DNA from 2 places in the Marinomonas sp. IMCC 4694 genome. Region 1 is predicted to be linked to the other one. Evidence: riboswitches for the same ligand, from Rfam matches in the RefSeq annotation. Region 1 holds a riboswitch; the other holds the start of a gene.
What was found. Region 1 has a riboswitch for cobalamin ahead of FXV75_RS05290 (energy-coupling factor ABC transporter permease). Riboswitches for the same ligand answer to the same signal wherever they lie in the genome.
Positions count from the first base shown of each region.

Region 2: it holds a riboswitch for cobalamin, as region 1 does, so the genes downstream of both, FXV75_RS07655 (TonB-dependent receptor domain-containing protein) here and FXV75_RS05290 (energy-coupling factor ABC transporter permease) in region 1, are expected to answer to the same signal.

Region 1 is NZ_VSRV01000001.1:1,142,002-1,145,413, forward strand. Features, by position in the region: gene FXV75_RS05280 (NnrU family protein) at 1-205, shown strand, start outside; gene yegD (molecular chaperone) at 295-1,659, shown strand; cobalamin riboswitch at 1,863-2,074, shown strand; gene FXV75_RS05290 (energy-coupling factor ABC transporter permease) at 2,154-2,825, shown strand; gene FXV75_RS05295 (LysR family transcriptional regulator) at 2,898-3,412, opposite strand, start outside.
Region 2 is NZ_VSRV01000001.1:1,668,201-1,671,612, reverse strand. Features, by position in the region: gene FXV75_RS07655 (TonB-dependent receptor domain-containing protein) at 1-1,413, opposite strand, end outside; cobalamin riboswitch at 1,519-1,715, opposite strand; gene FXV75_RS07650 (IS110 family transposase) at 2,038-3,075, opposite strand; gene FXV75_RS07645 (transposase) at 3,184-3,412, opposite strand, start outside.

The DNA.
Region 1 (3,412 bases):
GGTGTTTGGTGGCTTTTTGGTATGGGCGATTGTGGGCTTTGCTGTGTATCGCCGTCGAGACCGCAAAGCGGGTGTGGTGTACAAAACGTCCGATAAATCGAGTCTTCGACCTAATATTGTCTCGTTGGTGTTCGCGATGGTGTCTTGGATCATGATTGCCTTTCATTTGCACCTTGCTCTTATTGGCGTAGCGCCATTTGTATAACGCTATGTATGTGATATTCAAAGTGATAATGCCCGCGTTTTCTGCTATCTTGCGCGGCCATTTTATTGGTAATTTTAGGTAAGACATAGATGATTTGTGGATTTGATTACGGCACATCGAACTGCGCCCTGGGTATTGTGCAAGACTCAGCGGTGCGTTTGGTGGCATTGGAAGGCAATCATTCTTTTTTACCCTCTACGCTTTATGCGTTAGACCGAGACCTAATTACAGAAGCGGTCGGGCGTGGCATGCAAGGGATGACTGCGCGCCATGACTTTGCTCAGTTACGACAAAACGCGCTGACTAGAGCGAAGCGTGCACGTTATGAAGAAGACATCGCCGACGACGATCAAACGGTGTTTTTTGGTCGTGCGGCGTTTGAAGAATATTTCCAATGGCCGGAAGAAGGCTACTTTGTGAAATCCCCCAAGTCGTTCTTGGGTGGCACCGGCCTGCGTGCGGAGCACATCTATTTTTTCGAAGATATCGTGACCTTGATGATGCAAAACATCAAACAACGTGCGGAAAAAAGCCTAGGCGCTGAGATCACCCACACTGTGATCGGTCGTCCGGTGAACTTTCAAGGCTTAGACGCCGAAGCGAGTAATCGACAGGCCTTAGAAATACTCACCACCGCGGGCAAACGGGCGGGATTCAAAGAAATCGAATTTCTGTATGAGCCGATCGCGGCGGGGTTGGATTTTGAGGTCAAAATGACCGACAACAAAACCGTGTTAGTGGTCGACATCGGTGGCGGCACCACCGACTGCGCCATGGTACGAATGGGGCCAGATTACGTCAAAAAAGACGATCGCCGCGGTGACTTTTTGGCTCATACCGGTGAGCGTGTCGGCGGGAACGATTTAGACATACAAATTGCCGGTAAACATCTCATGCCGTTGTTTGGTATGGATTCTTTGTTAAAAACCGGTTTGCCCATGCCAACGCAGATGTATTGGAACGCGATCACGACCAATGATGTGTCGGCGATTGCGACGTTTAACAGTATGGAAACAAAGCATCAGATTACTCAGATGCGTCAAGACGCGGCGCAACCCAAGCTGATCGAACGCTTTATGCGTATGCGTGAAGAAAAGCACAATTACCACATTGTGCGAAGTGCAGAGGAAGCCAAAATCGCCTTGTCTGACACCCACGAGCATAACGTCTTGTTAAATTACATTGAAGCGGGACTGAGTGCGGACATCACTCGTGACAGATTAGCGGCTTCTATTGCGTCGCCGCTGGAAAAAATGTTGAGCTTGATGTCGGCTGCGATAGAGCAAGCTGGTGAAAAGCCGGATGTGATATACATGACCGGTGGTTCAGCAAAATCGCCTGTTATTCGTGCGGCGATTCAGCAGCGAATTGGCGATATCCCCGTACTAGACGGGGACCACTTTGGTAGCGTTGCCGCGGGCTTAACTGTCTGGTCTGAACGTCTTTTTAAGTAATATGCTTGGTTGTTTAGAATGTTTTTGTGTGTTTTTTTAGATTATAGTCAGAAAATACCATGCATTAAGTGGGCTGTGGATGAGTCGCGTTCTGATGAGCATGAAAAGTATTCTTGCTGGCATGACTATTTGCTCTTGATTGGTTGCTTAACCTCTCATAAAACTTTAGGCTTCCAGCCTGCGATAGCACGCTATTTAGTGTGCTTATCGATTCTTGTAAAGGTGCTCAAATACGAGTGAAACGGGAAACAGGTGCGAGTTTGAACAAAGCCTGTGCTGCCCCCGCAACGGTAGATCAGCGATGTGTTTTTTCTTATTGCCACTGTTTGATTATGGGAAGGAATGAGAATCGCAAAAACACAGTATTCCCCTACGCTGATGAGTCCGGAGACCGGCCTTTATTGTTGGGCTTTTTATGAGCAACGTGTGTTGTATTAAAAGTCGTTGAATTTGAATCATACGGGTGTGTATGACATTTATTTTGGAGGCACATTGTGCATATTGAACCAGGCGTTGTAGACGGCGCTAAAATTGTTTTAAGTTACGCTACGGCGTTAGCGGCGTTTGGCTTTTCTGCGAAAGCGTCCATCGACATGATCAAAAAAGACGGATTTATGTCCTTGGTGGGGCGCAGTGTATTCACGACGCTGCTTGTGTTTGCTTTTTTTGAAATATTGCCCCATCAAACGGTGGGTGTCTCCGAAGTGCATCTTATTTTGGGTTCAACTTTGTTTCTGATCTTTGGTCCAGCGGCGGCGTCCATTGGGCTTATTTTGGGATTACTCACTCAAGGCGTTCTGTTGGCGCAGTTTGACCTGCCTCAATACGGTATGAATGTGACCACATTGTTGTTGCCATTGTTTGCTATGTCTGTGGTTGCGCGTCGCACGATTGCGGCCAATACTGCTTACGTGGATATTAGCTACCAACAAGCATTCAAATTGTCTTTGACTTACCAAGGCGGCATCGTAGCTTGGGTAGCGTTTTGGGCATTTTATGGACAAGGTTTTGGTGCTGAGAATCTAGCGTCAGTGGCGACCTTTGGTATGGCGTACCTGAGCGTGGTTTTGCTTGAGCCCTTGTTAGACCTTGCGGTACTAGCGAGTGCAAAAAACCTCCAACGTTTCAAAAAATCTACATTGATTGAAGCGCGCTTGTTTCACTGATCAACGGGTTTTAGCATTCCAAACGGTAAGATACCCAAGCAGTCGCTGCGCTACTTGGGTATTTTTTGTTTTCTAAACACGCTGACGTTCGCTTTGACTGTGTTCAATCACAAAATCGAGAAAAGCGCGGTTGGCTTTAGATAGGTAACTATTTTTACGCCAAGCGATGTTGAGATCGAGCCAAATGGGCGGGTCAAACGAGCGAGTGATCAGTTGGTCGTCGTCTTCAATGACCATGGCCAGCAAAGTAGACACGCCAAAGCCTTGTTGAGTAATGGACTTAATCAGCGGAATCAAATTGGTTTCGAAGCCAATTTTAGGCGTTCGTTGACACGCTTTTGCCAATTTATCGACGATGCGCCGATGAAAGAATCCTTCTTTAAACATCACTAATTCTTCGTCAAAAAACGCTTCTGGCGAGATCTTGTCCAGTTGGCTAAAAGGGTGGTCTGTTGCAATGGTGACCAGCATTTCTTCCCTGAGTAGCGCTCGAGTGTCTAAGCTGTCTGGCAATGTTTCGGCCACGATCACGCTCAAATCCAGCTCGCCTTTTTCGAGCATTTGCTGAAGCTGCCAAGTGCCACCTT
Region 2 (3,412 bases), 530 kb from region 1:
CAGACCGGTTGAAAGCTCTAACCCTCGAACTCGTGCCGATTCAATATTACCAACCGTAGGGTAATTCCATGTAATTAAATCATGATAATCGGCTTGAAAAACCGCCACATCCCAATAGCTATTTTGATAGTCACCACGTAAGCCAACTTCAAATGATTCTGAAGTCTCCGGACGAATTTCATTCGTTAACGTATAACCCCAATTTTCCGCATTCATTGAGTTAAATGTTGGGGCAGTAAAAGAAGTACGCCAGCTTGCTCTGACTGAGTAAACATCGTCAATCTGATAACCCAAAGCAACGCCGCCAGTAGTTTGTGTATCATACTCGTCGTATCGATCAGCACGTATATTCAACTGAGCACTGGCTTGCCCAAACTGAGACAGTGACTGAGCGAATACCCCCTTACTGGTTCGTTCTTTAGTGTAAGAGCCCTCAAAGTCATCTTGAATGTGCTCAGCTCCAAAAACCAGCTTATGATTACTTTGTGATAAGGTATTACTCCAACGTACACCTCGCGAGCGGCTATAAAAATAACTGTTCGTCTTGACTCCTTTGTCATTCAGAACATCAGAATCATCACGGGATTCTCGCAATTGAATTTCAGACTGCCAGTCCTCTGTCAAATCGACACCACTCGTTAATGCAATAGCCTGATTCACAAAGTCATTGCTGCGCAAACTACCAGTAGAGGTAGTGTAGTCCGACTGACCTTCTGCACGCATAATAAAAACCTTCGCATAGGCACCCGAATCAAATTCATAACCAAGGCGGGTAAAGATATTGTCATTTGAATATCCCATATCACCCGCATGCTCTTTGACTACTGTCCCATCAGTTTCGAACGTACCCACTGAAAGAAGATAGCTTGCGTCTCCTGATAATCCAGAAACGCTGGCACTCGCCTGTTGGGTATTAAAAGACCCGCCGCCTAGAGATACATTCGCTTGCGTTTCTTGACTCGCTTCAGGGAAAAACACTTGCACAACGCCCCCTGCCGCACTTGAGCCATACAAAGAAGACTTAGGTCCACGTACAATTTCAATGCGCTCAACTTGGAACATGGGCAGGTATTGCCATGAAGAAGACCCCGTTGAATGCGATTGGATTGGCACACCATCAATTAACAGCTTTGTGCCTGTACTGCTCGACCCTCGGGTATAAATGCTTGTGCTTTTGCCATACCCCCCATTCGTGACGATATCAATACCTGGCTGACTCGCCAATAACTCACTGAGTTCCTGAGGCTGCTGTTTGTTCACCGCATCCCTGTCAATCACAGTTACCGAAACTAATGAGTCAGCTTGATTTTGTTCGGTTGTCGTCGCCGTTACCACTAGAGGAGATAAAGTGAACGATGTTGTTGGTGAATTATTCGCATGAAGTGAAGGAACAGACACGATACTAAGCGCCACGAGGGTTCTCGTGAACGAAGGAGAAGGAAATGGAGTTTTCATAAAATAAGATCTACTGTTGCACTGAGCACGCCCGCACAGTGGTGACATTTGGCTCCAGCTTACGCGGAACCCCCAGCTACAGGCAGGTCTCCGGACTCAAAAGTTGCGAATGCAGGCTTTACCGCCTTCCCATGGTTTACCACAGTGGCTGATTGGCAAAGTTTGACTTTTTTACCGTTGCGGGGGCAGCGTCAGAATTGCACTGACTTCCCTATTATTGCTGACAACTTAGGTCAACAACCTGTAACGATGCGTACTCTAACATAAGGTGCCATCTGGGTCATATATGGTCCATCCCGCGATGCAAGATAAAGTTACTGGTATGACAGAAAGATATTGCTTCCATATATCCGGCCTTTAACTGAGGTTTTTGTAACCTCTGGCCCTGATGGAATTCGCTCGCTCCTACCTCATCAGATGATCGGCCTCTATGAGCCCTAGACCCTAGCAGGTTTTAGGAACGCAGGTCTTACCTTTTATGCCATCACTTGTACTTTATCCACGCAACTCGTTGCTGATCTACCTTGTTAACCGCTTTTCTGTTTAACTTTTCTTTGCATCTCATGACCAACTCGGTCGGGATCAGGCTGCTGCCTGATAAGATTCCTTTTTACTCAAGACCGCCCAAGCAATACGCGCATTTTTATTGGCGACCGCAACGGCTGAAATATTCTTACCACGGCGGTTATCAAGCTCCTTCACCCAACGATTACGGCGATCATCATGTTTGTCGGCCACCCTGACAACCGTCCTGCCACCATGGATCATCAAGGTTCTTAGATAGGTATCCCCTCGCTTACTGATGCCGAGCAAGGTGGGTTTTCCTCCGGTGGAATGTTGTCTAGGCACCAGCCCAAGCCAAGCGGCCAGCTCACGGCCGTTTTTGAACACGGTCACATCACTAATCGCCGCGATCAGTGCGGTGGCGCTCAACAGGCCGACGCCCGGAATGGTGAGCAAACGTTGGCAATCGTCATGGTTTTTGGCGATGGTTGCCAGTTGTAACTCAAGTGCCTCAATCCGATCATCTAAATGAACCATCTCATCGTAGAGCGTGCTGAGCAAGGCCCGAAATACATCACTTAATCCATTGTCTCTCTCTTCGAGAATAAGGGGGATGTGTTTTCGAACATAAGAAATCCCCTTGGGAATGATAATGCCGTATTCTATCAGTAGCCCCCTGATCTGATTGGCTTGCGCCGTTCTTCGGGCAACCGCTTGGCTACGCACACGGTGAATGCTCTGGATGTCCTGTTGCTCAATACTTTTCGTAGGCACAAAGCGCATACTCGGGCGCTGGATCGCTTCACAAATTGCCTCTGCATCTGCGGCATCATTCTTGTTTGATTTGACATAGGGTTTAACAAATTGAGGGGCAATAATACGAACCGAATGCCCCAAGGCCGTAAATTGACGGCACCAATAATGCGCACCGCCACAGGCTTCAATGCCAATGACACAAGGTGGAAGATTAGCGATGCAGGGTAACAGCTTGCTACGGCTGAGCTTTTTTCTGAAAACCACCTTCCCATGGTTATCTACGCCGTGCAATTGAAAGCTGGTTTTGCTCAAATCAACTCCGAGAGTACATACCTGGCCTTTTTTGCTATGCTCGTTCATGGTTCGCTCCGTTTCTTTTGATGAATGACATTGTTCACACAACTCACTTCATCATGGCTCATTTGAAGCCGATATGGGGCGGGGTGGACCATTCCATTAGATGAAAATTTAGTCCACTCGACTCGGTTTTCTACCGCGCTTTCTTGGCGTCACTCGCCTACCCGTTAGCTTCTCGATCTCCTCTTTAAAGCGTTCGTTTCCCAGTGCCATATCTGAATGCGTAGCGGATCGAATCCGTCCGAGTTCTTCTTCTGGGATGTGGTATTTGAATAAGGCTTGGTAACGCTTCGCTCGCATTTCCTGCTGACGGCTCAGCTTGAGATAAAGTTCATGTGGT